DNA from 2 places in the Acinetobacter bereziniae genome. Region 2 is predicted to be linked to the other one. Evidence: riboswitches for the same ligand, from Rfam matches in the RefSeq annotation. Region 2 holds a riboswitch; the other holds the start of a gene.
The links. A riboswitch is a leader RNA that binds a small molecule or an ion and turns the genes downstream of it on or off. The one in region 2 is predicted to bind manganese.
Positions count from the first base shown of each region.

Region 1: it holds a riboswitch for manganese, as region 2 does, so the genes downstream of both, I9192_RS20940 (TMEM165/GDT1 family protein) here and I9192_RS12545 (TMEM165/GDT1 family protein) in region 2, are expected to answer to the same signal.

Region 1 covers NZ_CP066119.1:4,457,079-4,464,072, reverse strand. Annotated here, with positions in the region: gene aceE (pyruvate dehydrogenase (acetyl-transferring), homodimeric type) at 1-657, shown strand, start outside; gene I9192_RS20945 (2-oxo acid dehydrogenase subunit E2) at 660-2,648, shown strand; yybP-ykoY riboswitch at 2,783-2,940, shown strand; gene I9192_RS20940 (TMEM165/GDT1 family protein) at 3,029-3,607, shown strand; gene I9192_RS20935 (oxygen-binding di-iron domain-containing protein) at 3,824-4,621, shown strand; gene I9192_RS20930 (YkgJ family cysteine cluster protein) at 4,712-5,077, shown strand; gene guaB (IMP dehydrogenase) at 5,379-6,845, shown strand; gene glmM (phosphoglucosamine mutase) at 6,963-6,994, shown strand, end outside.
Region 2 covers NZ_CP066119.1:2,649,868-2,656,861, reverse strand. Annotated here, with positions in the region: gene I9192_RS12550 (AAA family ATPase) at 1-1,213, shown strand, start outside; yybP-ykoY riboswitch at 1,559-1,704, shown strand; gene I9192_RS12545 (TMEM165/GDT1 family protein) at 1,776-2,357, shown strand; gene I9192_RS12540 (phosphoethanolamine transferase) at 2,372-3,985, shown strand; gene I9192_RS12535 (5-carboxymethyl-2-hydroxymuconate Delta-isomerase) at 4,293-4,661, shown strand; gene I9192_RS22575 (DUF4240 domain-containing protein) at 4,723-4,884, opposite strand; gene thiM (hydroxyethylthiazole kinase) at 5,047-5,913, opposite strand; gene I9192_RS12520 (hypothetical protein) at 5,923-6,994, opposite strand, start outside.

The DNA.
Region 1 (6,994 bases), 1.8 Mb from region 2:
TTGACGCTCATGAATGAAAACTATGATCAACCTGCATTGCCTGAAGGTGCTGAAGAAGGCATCAAGCGTGGTATGTATCTATTCAACCAAGATGAAAAAGCCACAGTTCAGTTGTTGGGTTCAGGTGTAATTCTACGTGAAGTCATCAAAGCGGCACAAATTTTACGTGATGAATACCAAATTCATTCTAATGTGTGGAGCGTAACAAGCTTCAATGAGTTAGCACGTGATGGTATGGCTGTTGAAGAATACAATCGCTTGCACCCACTTGAAGATGGTAAAGAATCTTGGGTGTCTCAGCAGTTACGTGATACCGATGGTATTGTCGTTTCAGCAACAGATCATATGCGCGCATATAGCGAACAGATCCGAGCTTACCTTCCAGATAGCCGTCCATATGTAACTTTAGGTACAGATGGTTATGGTCGTTCAGATACACGTGGCAACTTGCGTAGCTATTTCGGTGTAGATGCTGCTCATATCGTGGTTGCAACATTGAAAAAACTTGCCGATGAAGGTGAAGTGGACGCACGTTTAGTGAAAGATGCGATTTCTTCGTTTGAACTTGATGTTGACCGTCCAGTTGCATGGTTACCTCAAGCACATCCATCTGTGCAAGAAGTTGCAGCTTATACTGAATCTACTGAGGAGAAATAATGATGCAAATTACAACTCCTGATATTGGTGTAGATAAGGCAACGGTTGCCGAAATCCTCGTCAAGGTCGGCGATACGATCGCTGTAGATGACAGTATCGTTTTGCTGGAATCTGATAAAGCCTCTGTTGAAGTGCCTAGCACTTCAGCAGGTGTAGTAAAACGTATTGCGGTTGCTGAAGGTGATGAAGTTTCAGAAGGTGCAGTATTGATTGAAGTTGAATCTGCTGATGCAACTGTGACAGAAGCCGCTGAAGCACCTGCTCAAGAGCCAGCAAAAGCAGAAGCTGTTGTAGAAGTTAAAACAGAGTCTGCGGCGCCTGTGGCAAATTCAGCATCTACAAATACGACATCACAAACAGTTGAAGTGAAAGTTCCAGATATTGGTGTGGAAAAAGCTTTAGTAGGCGAAGTGTTAGTAAAAGTTGGTGATGAAATTGCTGTGGACGATAGCATTGTTGTTGTCGAATCAGATAAAGCCACAGTTGAAGTTCCAAGTACAGTCGCAGGTACAGTTGAAAGTGTTGTGGTGAAAGAAGGTGACAGTGTTAAAGAGGGTGTAGTACTCATTACAGTGAAAACTGAAGGTGGTGCAGCAGCATCAACAGCATCGTCCGTTGAGATAGCGCCACAGCAAACAACGCCAGTACCTCAAGCTGCTGCACAAGAACAGTCCGCTGTGACTCAATCAGGTAAAGTTGAGGTCACTGTGCCAGATTTGGGCGTGGACAAAGCGACTATTTCTGAAATTTTAGTCAATGTGGGTGACCGTGTTGAAAAAGATCAGAGTCTTTGTGTTGCAGAATCTGATAAAGCATCTGTAGAAGTACCAAGTACAGTTGCAGGTGTGGTCAGTGCCATTCATGTGGAATTGAATCAGTCTGTGACTCAAGGTACCGCTTTGGTGACCATTGAAGCAGAAGGTCAAGCAACACCAGCTCCTCAAGCGAAACCTGCAACTCAATCATCGCAAGAAACAGCACCAGTCGCAGCTCAAGCACCGACCACTGCATCTGCAAAAGTTGAGACGCTTACTGCTGTAGACTCATGTGAGAAATTATCAAAAGCACAGCAAGCTGAAAATGCTAAAGTCTATGCGGGTCCAGCTGTGCGTAAACTTGCACGTGAATTGGGCGTTATACTTTCTCAAGTTCAAGCTTCTGGTCCACATGCACGTGTGATGAAAGCCGATGTTTTTGCTTTTGTTAAAGCGAAACTGACTGCACCACAAGCAGCGCCACAAACTACAGTTGCTCAGGTTGCTTCAGGTTTACCTGCTTTACCAGACTTCAGCGCATTTGGTGGTAGTGAAATTGCGCCAATGACACGTTTACAGCAAGTGTCTGTACCGCAGTTGTCACTGAACAATTTTATTCCGCAAGTGACACAATTTGATTTGGCGGATATTACTGAGCTTGAAGCTTGGCGTGGTGAACTCAAAGGTAAGTTTAAGCAAGACGGTATAAGCTTAACCATTCTTGCTTTTATTGCGAAAGCTGTAGCGTTCTTGTTGAAAGAAGAACCTTATTTTGCAGGTCATCTTGCTGACGATCAAAAGTCAGTGGTGTTACGTAAGGAAATTCATATGGGAATCGCAGTGGCGACACCAGATGGATTAACTGTTCCTGTATTGCGCAATCCTGACCAAAAATCAATTAAGCAAATTGCGATTGAATTGGGTGAGTTGAGTAAAAAAGCACGTGATAAGAAACTTTCTCCGAAAGATTTGCAAGGTGCCAACTTTACAATTACCAGCTTAGGTTCAATTGGTGGTACAGCATTTACACCTTTGGTGAACTGGCCACAAGTTGCAATCTTGGGAATTTCACCTGCCACCATGCAGCCAGTTTGGAATGGTTCAGGTTTTGATCCGAAATTGATGTTGCCACTGTCATTGTCTTATGACCATCGTGTGATTAATGGTGCGGATGCGGCTCGATTTACCAATAAATTAACCAAGTTGTTATCGGACATTCGTAACATCTTGCTTTAAGTTTTAAAGATGAGGAAACCTCGCTTTATGCGGGGTTTTTTTATATTTAAGCCGATCAAATCTTTTGCTTTGATTGGTGTTTAAGATATTGAATAGTAAAAATTGAAAATAAACTGAAAAGCATTGTAGAATAGTTGTACTTCATTGGGGAGTAGCCGCTGTTTGTTATCAATACGATAATAAATGGGTGATGATCAACATAATTACTCAACAGAGTATGGTCATCATAGCAAAGAACCAATTTAGCTGAAGGCATGTACTCAGCTATCTTTTGTTGGCAAGACCTTTGATTTATCACTCCGCGTTGGATAGGTGACTATTCATATTGGCTAGCAGGAGGGGTAAGTCATCGGTAAATATTGCTAGCCAGAGACTTTGACATGTTAAATGCCTTCCTCATCTCTTTGGTGGTTGTTGCTTTATCCGAAATGGGCGATAAAACGCAACTACTCGCATTACTTCTTGCTGCACGTTTCCGTAAACCTATTCCGATTTTATTCGCGATTCTGATTGCGACATTGGTCAATCATGGCGTGTCAGCTGTGCTGGGGCAATGGATTACCACGGTACTCAGTCCAACTGTTCTGTTATGGATCGTTTCACTTGGCTTTATCGCCATGGCGGGTTGGATGCTGATTCCAGACGAACTGGATGATGAATCTGAAAGCATAAATAAATGGCAGAAATATGGGGTCTTTGGTGCAACATTTGTGTTGTTCTTCCTGGCTGAAATCGGTGATAAAACTCAAATTGCGACCGTAGCACTTGCTGCACGTTTTGACAGTATCGGATGGGTCACTCTAGGGACTACACTGGGCATTATGTTGGTCAATGCACCTGCTGTATTTATTGGTAATAAGTTGGCAGATAAATTACCAATTTCTTTAATTCATAAAATTGGCGCAGCGATATTCTTTATCATTGGTGTTGCCGCATTGGTACAACATTACTTTTTTTAAGGCTGTTTTTTCGATGCAGCTTTAAGCTGTGATTGGATCAGCACCTTTTCAAGATAAAAAACTCAACCTAGTGTTGGGTTTTTTATTATTTTGAGAATAATCACACAAATAATCATAAAACTTAGGTTGTATATTTATTGTAACTTTGAAGAAAACCTTATATGTTGTATGGGATAAATAAAGATTTATTTTAAAAAAGGTTTTGGGGTTCTGGGTATGGCTTTAGATCGCACCACATCGCAAGTTTTGTTTGATAATGGCACACATAAATGTATTAGTTTTACCAGTTTGGTGAAAGGCGAAGGTGTACAAGCCAATCAATTTTTGATTCTCAATAATGAACGTGCAGCAGTTTTGGATCCAGGTGGTGATTTAACTTATGTACCTTTAACTATGGAATTAAATAAATACACACGTTTGCAAAACCTAGACTATGTGATGGCATCTCATCAAGACCCTGACATTATTACCTCAATGCCACGTTGGTTAGTGTATACCGATGCTAAAGTGGTCGCTTCTAAGTTGTGGGCGCGCTTTTTACCTCACTTAAATTCCGCTTTTATGAGTGACCGTATGAAAGGCGGTTGGCTAGAGCGTTTGATTGAGTTACCTGATCAAGGGGGTTCAATTCCTTTGGGTGAAACTCGAATTATTGTCGTTCCTGCACATTTCTTACATTCAGTAGGGAATTTTCAGTTTTACGACCCCATCTCTAAAATTTTATTTTCTGGGGATATGGGGGCATCTATTGTTGATGATGCATCTACACCGATAGATGATTTTAATAGTCATATTCCAAGTATGCGTGGTTTTCATCAACGGTATATGTGTACCAACAGAATCATTCGCTTATGGGTGAAAATGGTGCGTCAGATGGATATTGAGATGATCGTGCCTCAGCATGGCAAACCTTTTATTGGAAAGGAAATGATCAATCAATTTTTAGATTGGATTGAAAATTTACAGTGCGGTGTTGATTTGATGGATGAGACCGTGTTTACCTGTCCTCAATAAAAAAACTCAAAAAATCTATTGTGTTTGGATACGACTTTTTTTAGGATTTTCTTGCCAAAATCTTAAACTGATAACGAGAATCTTAAAAAAATGTTGTCACAAATCTCAGCACAGGATGCATGCTTAAACTGTGGGGCGTGTTGCGCCTTTTTCCGAGTCTCATTTTATTGGGCGGAGGGAGAAGCAATGCCTTCAGATTATGTAGAACCGTTAACTGCAGTATATTCATGTATGCAAGGGACCAATCAAAAACAACCCCGTTGTATTGCATTGGATGGTGTTGTTGGACAGCAGGTCAGTTGTACCATGTATGAACAACGCAGTTCATCTTGTAAAGAGGTGCAAGCTGGGGATGCACAATGTGCCAAAGCAAGGCAGGCACATAATTTAATTCCTTTGATTGATATTGATGTCATGACACCCAGTAATGATGAAGATTTTGATCAGGTGTGCTAATGCTGCAATGGGGAAGTTTAGGATATGAGAAGATTTTTTTTACAAGAGATACAAGCTCTAATCATATATTGAGTCGTTTTTTGACAGTAGCCTAGAGTTGTTTAAAAAGCAGAGACTGTCAGCTGACAGTTTGCTGTGGTGTTAAATCTACTATAATTTTATATTCAAAGCCCATTTTTATTTCAATAAGATACTGAAAAATAAAGGGTGATCGAGAATAAGATAAATCCGCACAATAAAAAATGAAAATTGAACGGAAATTTGTATATAATAGCTCACGGAAATTACCAGCGAGACTGTTATGTTGACCATCGTTCAAGAAGCGTTAACCTTCGATGATGTCTTATTACTCCCTGCCTATTCTACTATCCTCCCAAAAGATGTCTCTCTAAAGACACGCCTCACACGCGGCATTCAACTGAACATACCTATGGTTTCAGCAGCAATGGATACAGTGACTGAGTCACGTATGGCGATTGCAATGGCGCAAAATGGTGGTATCGGTATTTTACATAAAAACATGGATATTTCTGCGCAAGCTGCAGAAGTTCGCCGTGTGAAAAAATTTGAAGCAGGCATGGTGAAAGATCCTATCACCGTGACTCCTGAAACGACGATACGTGACTTGATTGCGATTACTCAAGCCAACAATATCAGTGGTGTTCCTGTTGTTAAAGACGGCAAGGTTGTTGGAATTGTGACAGGACGAGATACTCGTTTTGTGACCAATTTAGAGCAACCTGTAAGTAACATCATGACCGGGCAAGATCGTCTTGTGACTGTTCGTGAAAATGAGTCTAAAGAAAATATTCAAGCATTGTTACAACAACATCGCATTGAAAAAGTGTTGGTGGTGGATGATAACCATGCCTTAAAAGGTTTGATTACTGTCACTGATTTCCGCAAAGCAGAATCTTATCCAAATAGCTGTAAAGACGAATTAGGTCGTTTACGTGTTGGTGCTGCGGTGGGTACTGGTGCAGAAACGCCAAGCCGTGTTGAAGCTTTAGTAGAGGCAGGTGTCGATGCGATTGTGGTAGATACTGCGCATGGTCACTCTGCAGGCGTGATTGAGCGTGTACGTTGGGTCAAAGCCAATTTCCCACAAGTTCAAGTCATTGGCGGAAATATCGCAACAGGTGATGCGGCATTGGCATTGCTTGACGCGGGTGCAGATGCTGTAAAAGTCGGGATTGGTCCTGGTTCAATCTGTACAACACGTATTGTTGCGGGTATTGGTATGCCGCAAATTTCAGCAATTGATAGTGTTGCAAATGCACTGAAAGATCAAATTCCGTTAATTGCTGATGGTGGTATCCGCTTCTCTGGCGATATGGCAAAAGCGATTGGTGCTGGTGCAAGTACCATTATGGTGGGTTCACTCATGGCAGGTACTGAAGAAGCACCTGGTGAAGTTGAATTCTTCCAAGGTCGTTACTACAAAGCTTACCGTGGTATGGGGTCTTTGGGTGCAATGGCAGGTGCAACAGGTTCTGCAGACCGTTATTTCCAAGACTCTAAAGCAGGTGCTGAAAAGTTAGTTCCTGAAGGTATTGAAGGTCGTGTACCTTACAAAGGACCAATGGGTAACATCGTACATCAAATGATGGGCGGTTTACGTTCATCAATGGGCTATACAGGTTCCGCAACCATTGAAGATCTTCGCCAAAATGCAAAATTTGTGAAAATTACTGCAGCAGGTATGCAAGAGTCGCATGTGCATGATGTCACGATTACTAAAGAAGCACCGAACTATCGAGTGGGTTAATCTTTTGTAATATTTTGATTGAAAAAAGCCGTCAGTTTATGACGGCTTTTTTATTTTGGTGTAAAGTATAAACGTGAAAAATTGATTGTTATACAACGCATAATAAGTGGGTAAAAAATGAGTTATTTCGGTACAGACGGGATTCGTGG
Region 2 (6,994 bases):
TCGGGTTTGTTATTTGACTGAACAGCATCGTCAAGATGATTCTGCACTCAATGATATTCTCAATGCAATTCGTGCACAGAATATTCAGCCACAACATATTCAAGCCTTACAAAATACGCGTCATCAAGATATAGGTGAAATGTTCACCCGTTTATATACGCACAACATGGATGTGGATAGCATCAATTTTCAGCATTTAAATGCAATTGAGGGTGATGATCATCAATTTGTTGCAGTGACAGATGGGAATGAAAAGCTGATAGAAACATTAAAATCTTCAGTTCGTGCGCCTGAAGAACTGACATTAAAAAAACATGCCAAAGTGATGTTTGTTAAAAATAATTTTGACATGGGATATATCAACGGCAGTTTAGGTGAAGTGATTGGTTTTGAAGAAGATGATGAAATGGGGATGTTGCCCAAGGTGAAAATGACCGATGGAACAACTTTATTGGTCGCTCCTGAAACTTGGTCAGTGGACAATGAAGGCGGTAAAACCATTGCCAGTTTACAACAAGTTCCATTACGTTTGGCGTGGGCAATTACTATTCATAAATCACAAGGCATGACCTTAGAAGCTGCTGAAATTAATTTGAGTCATACTTTTGAAAAAGGACAAGGTTATGTTGCTTTGTCACGGTTAAAATCAATAGAGGGGCTTAGATTGCTTGGCTTCAACGATCAAGCATTAGAACTTGATAGTTTGGCAATCAAAGCAGATCGTCGTTTTCAAGAGCTTTCCTGTGAAGCTGAACAGCACTATGCGGAGGTTGACTTAACACCCCAACATAATGCTTTTATTCGCCATTGTGGTGGGACATTGAACGCCACTGAAATAGAACGCAATGAAAAAAAATTGGCGCGTAATAACGGTAAAGCCAACTATGCTTCAGCCACATTGGACGAAACGCGTGAGTTGTTTGAAAGTGGCTACGAAATTCAAGATATTGCCATTGAGCGAGGTTTAACCCCAGCAACAATCATCAATCATTTGGCGAGACTGCATAAGGAACAAGGGCTTGATATTTCTGTTGCTAATCCGGGTGAAGAGGTGGTCGAGAAAATACGGACAATTTATAAAAAATTAATGAAACGGCAAGATCCAAGTCATTTTAATGATGATGGTGCGATAAAATTACGCCCAATCGTAGAGTTGACCAGCCCTAAAATGGGATATGACCAAGTGCGTTTAGCCCTACTGTTTGTCGAATAAAAATCCTTCTAATGATGGAAGTATGAATAAGTTGAGAAAAAATTACTTAATTCGTATATTGCGATATTCCCAGAATATAAGCATATGGAGGATTATAATCTCAGCTTTCAGTTGTGCTGATTTTATCATACACGAACATCGATAGATTGAAGTGTTTCTTTTGAACAATTTGATGATTATGAAAATTTAGAATTGATCATCAACTCTAGCGTTGCATCTCAGATGCTATAAGTTGTACAGATCGAGTAAAAACATACTATTGCAGGCTCGCAATGCTAGATCAAATGTGAAACTTTGATATCGCAAAATTATGTTTGAAAATTGGTCAAGTATTCTTTATGATAACTAAACTTCATTGGGGAGTAGCCGCTTTTTACCTCGGGTAAAAAGGTGATGGTCAACATAATTGCTCAAATGGGCATGGTCATCATAGCAAAGAACCAAAAGATCTTTTTGATCATAATTTCTTTTTGTTGGCAAGACCTTTGATTTGTTACTCTGCTTTGGCTAGCTAGAGTTATAAATCATTGGGAATTATTGCTAGCCAGAGAAAAGTATTATGATGTCTGCTTTCCTTATCTCTCTTGCTGTTGTTGCCTTATCTGAAATGGGTGACAAAACTCAACTTTTAGCTCTGCTTCTGTCTGCACGATTTCGAAAACCCATTCCCATTCTATTGGCGATTTTTTTAGCCACACTTGTCAATCATGGTGTTTCAGCCATATTGGGTCAATGGATCACCACGGTATTGAGTCCAACTGTACTGCTATGGATTGTTTCATTAGGATTTATTGGGATGGCGATATGGATGCTTATTCCTGATGAGTTGGGGGATGAATCCGAAAGTATCAATAAATGGCAAAAATATGGTGTATTTGGTGCAACATTTGTGCTGTTCTTTTTGGCAGAAATTGGGGATAAAACCCAAATTGCAACAGTTGCTTTAGCTGCTCGTTTTGACAGTATCGGCTGGGTGACAGTAGGGACTACTTTGGGAATTATGTTGGTGAATGCTCCAGCAGTATTTATCGGCAACAAACTAGCAGAAAAACTTCCAATTTCATTGATTCATAAAATTGGTGCACTGGTATTCTTAACGATTGGTGTTGCTGCTCTCGTTCAACATTACTTTTTCAAAGTTTGAAGCGTTTAAGTGCTATGCGCCGATTTAATCAATTGCCGATAGATATACAACGATGGTTTTTTGCATTTTATTTGCTTTTGCCTGTCTTGATTGTCTTTTTCACATTGGGCTTTGCTGGAAGCTGGGCGGATAGTTTACGTTTGGCATTTTTAGCAATGCCAGGTGTTTGGTTATGCTTCCAAGCGAGTAGCAAGTCAAAATTGTTTTGGAAAATATCCGCGATACTTTGGTGGTTTATTTTTTTCTTGCATACAACCTTACTTTCACTGAGCTGGTGGTTATTTAACAGTGATGCAGAAGGCTATTTAATTGTTGAGTCGATTGCAAATACCACATTCAATGAAAGTTTAGAGTTTATACAACAGCATGTTGGATTGTTTGGATTTTTACTTTTGTGCTTTTTAACCACATTAGGATTGTATTTTTTAGTCTTATTCAAATATTTTGATCAGCCACATCACCATATTTATCCAATGCGTATCGTCGGGCGCTCAATCCTCGGTTTTTTGATATTACTGTGTGTGGTCAGTTACGTACTTAAGCCTTCTTTTGCTTTGCATCCACTTGCTTATTGGTTTGGATATTATGGCAAAATTAAAGATTTTCAGTCACGTGTTTCACAACACCATCATATACATCAAACTTGGACGTCCAACGCAGAAAAAAGATTGGATAGACGTAAACCGTTTGCTGAACAGCAAACCCATACAGTGGTTTTAACAGACAGTATTACCAGTTTTAATTTTGGCTTATGCGGTTATCCTCGAAATACAACACCTGAATTAAGCAAACGTAGTGGGCAGTTCAAAGTATTTTGTCGAGGTTATTCGCCTGCATCTTCAACCATTCAATCGCTACGTTATTTATTTAATGATGGCACACGCAATGCGATGGATGACCAAGCACCAGAAAATATTATGGGCTATGCAAAAGCTGCAGGATTCAAGGTGTATTGGATCAGTAATCAAGATGATGTTTATATCTCATCATTATTTGCAAACTATGCCGACGAAGTGGTTTTTATCAATAAACAGTCCGGTCGGAGTAGTCGTTCATTGGATGAAAATATTCTTCCAGCTTATAAAGCTGCGTTAGATGATCCAACGCCTCGTAAGCTCATTATTCTACATCTGATTGGTTCACACCCAAATTATAAGTTACGTTATCCTGAACAGTTTTCTAAATTTAATGATGCGACAAATGATGAGGTTGAAAGGACGCTAGAGCAAAATAAAATCAATCATTTTATTCAGTTAAAACGTAATGAATACGATAATAGTATCCTTTATCAAGATTGGATTGTTTCTAAACTGTTTGATTTGCTTTTGTCCAAAAGGGCTGATTTTAGATCTTTTACTTTTTTATCTGATCATGGAAATCAAGTGGGTCATGAACTCAATTATGTAGGTCATAGTTCGGATACCGAAGCAGGTTATCGTGTACCAATCCTGATTTGGTATGATCAAATGCCGAAAAAGGGAATAAGTAGCCAAAGACCTGTCGATGCCAGTGATTTAGACCGTTATGTTTTACATTTAATGGGACTTCATGATCGATTGGAAACTCAAGAAAAACTATGTTGGTTAGATGAGAAATGTCATTTTATTCCGAAGTTATTATGGCGCTAAATTTATTTTTTCGTTCAGTATACCTGCCTTGGTTATGAGGTAGTGTATACGTCGTGGTGGTGAAATAAAAATTAATGAATATGATGCAACGATCAGAAAGTTACATTCAACAAGATTTTGGGAGTGGAGAATTCTAAGCAAAAAGTTGATAACCAATGCTTTGATAATAGTGCTATATCTAAATTTTTGCTTATTTTTTAATGAAGTATATACAACTAAAGTTATAAATTTGCGTTAATTTTACAGTTTCTAGAGTAGGGATGTTATACTCAATACTAATCTATAATATTTTCATATGGTTAACACGATGCCACAAATGTTTATTGATTATTCAGACAATATTCAGAATTTAGATCAAAAGAAATTGATGTTGGGTTTAAATCATGCTTTGTTTGATACGGGCTTAGTCAGCGATGCACATGATATTAAGTCGCGTATTCAATCAGTTTCAGATTATCTGATCGGTTTTGGAGACAATCAACAAGCATTCATCTTTGTTCGTTTACAAGGTTTAAGCGGACGCAGTGAAGAACAAAAAAATTTAATGACGGAAAATCTGTCACAATTTTTACAGTCGTTTCAAGACTATTCAGCTCAAGGTCTGGAAATTCAGCTGTGTGTCGAATTTGCTGAAATGCCGAGAGAAATATATAAGAAAGTATTTGTAAAAAAATGATCAATCATGGGGCTTAACGATAAGCCCCATTTTTTATTCACGCTTTAATTGAGCAATTTATTCAAACAGTACAACTGACGAAGTTTTCAATCTCTTGTAATGTGCCCTCAAAAAATTCTTTTCCTATAAGAATTAACCAGCACCTAAAATAAAGAAAACGATCATCTGATAAATAGCCATTGAAATGATATAGTCCATGCTCTTTGGTAAAGTTTGATTGCAAAATTGTGGCAAGTTCTGCAATTTCAGTAGGATAAAGTCATGAAAGTTTTAAGTTGCAGTTTTTCCAAACAAAATAAATGGTTGCTGATCAAACCTAGACAAATATGCAATTAAATCTTCTACATGCTGTTCAGTATTATCCTCTAATTAATTTCAGATTAATTTAGAGACCTAATACTTGAATATCACTGTATTCCCAAATTTTATTGGCACTCATTTGGTAAATTTCATCGAGGAACGCCACATTAAAACTTCCCACAGCCGAGGCTTTTTCAAAAGCCAATTTTCCAGCAATGGCAAAGTGAATATGTGCAGAAATAGTGGCAATTGCTGGAGTGGTCACAGTGCTATATGCCGCAATTAAAGCACCTAAAGCACAACCTGTCGCCGTAATTTTAGGCTGTAAAAAACTTCCCCCATTAATTTGAATCACATGATGAAGTTCTTTTGAAAGGACGAAATCGGATTCACCAGAAATTGCAACACATTCACTATGATTTAACAGCGCTTGAGCTTGTAAATAAACTTCATTACTTGACACTGCACTATCAACACCCTTGGATTCAACTTGGTTGCCTGCGAGCGCACTGATCTCAGATGCATTGCCACGAATAATAGTCGGATGAAGTAAAACCAATTGATCGACCATTTCACTACGCCATTTTAGAAATGGACCATAACCCACAGGATCAAGTACCCAAGGTGTATTTTTATTTGCAACAGTCTGTGCTGAAATTTGCATGGCTTGCATTTGTTCAGATGTTGGTGTTCCAAGATTAATACTCAATGCCGCTGCAATAGAGGCAAAACTTTCTGCTTCAAAGGGATTATCAATCATCGCCGGTGATGCACCAGCCGCCAATAAAATATTGGCTGCGTAATTGGCTGCAACGCTGTTGGTAATGCAGTGTACCAACGGTTGTTGGGTTTGTAATTCTGTCCAAGCATCCACAACTTTCTGTAAGATAACATCAGTCTGGATATGAAGTTGATCCGTTTGAGAATGGGTAATATTTTCAGGATGATTCATATAAAGTCCTTACTGAGTAAAGTAGTGATCTTGATGCTTGCAGTTTCGACAGAGCAATGTCACGTAATTTTGTGCATCATATTCAACAGTGAGTTCATTTGAACCACAGTACATACAGCGTTTTTGTGAATAAAAGTTTAAGCGCGGTTCAATCTTTTTCCAAGACTTCCACACTGGTTGGAAGAAAATTCCTTCATCGTAGCCTAAAAAATGATAAAACAGAATTTCACTCATGCGACTTAAAGGGATGTTGGGTGGGCGAGGTAGCGTCGATGTTTCCCATTTTTCTGCGACAGCACGTTCACGATATTGCTGAACGGTTTTTTTTAGAATATTGGTGTTAATAAAATTTTCATTTCGGACTTGCAAGGCTTTTTTCTGATATAAATATTCCAAAGCGGTCTGAATCAAATAGAAAATTTGCCCTACAGCCAAAACATCAAGTAGTCGATAACAAAATGTTTGGAAGTTCTTATTGCCCGAAATTTGAATTCCCCAAGTACGACAATAATGTTGAGTAAATTGCACGATTTCTTGATATAACAACACGTAGAGTGTATTTTTGACTTCTTCTGAATGTCTGAATGGTATTCCTTGGCTTAAATTTTCATAAAACCAATGGCGAAGCTGTGTGGTAATGCTAAAGAGGCTGGGTTCGGAATAACCATCTAAACGGACATTGATATAGTATTGATGTGCATCATCACTAAAATCTTTTGGCACAAGAACGTTTTCTTTAATCAATTGATTGAGAAGTTGACTTTGAAAATAATAATTGGGTGTAATTGATTGATATTTAATGATTTCCCAATCAATAAACTCTTGATGTTGGGTATTTTCATGTACTTGATTGTCTAAAATACTCAATAAAAATAACTTATGTAAAAAGCTGAGTTGATCTAAACCCAATTCAAAATCATCTTTTCTTTTGAGTTTTCTTGTTTCTTGCAGGCGCGTTTCTTTAATTAATTTACGTCGTTTATTTTGACACGTTTCACAATGACAGTTGCCTTGATTATTGGGGAACACTTGATGATGACAATGACTGCACTGATGGAACTGAACGTCTTTTTCAAACTCC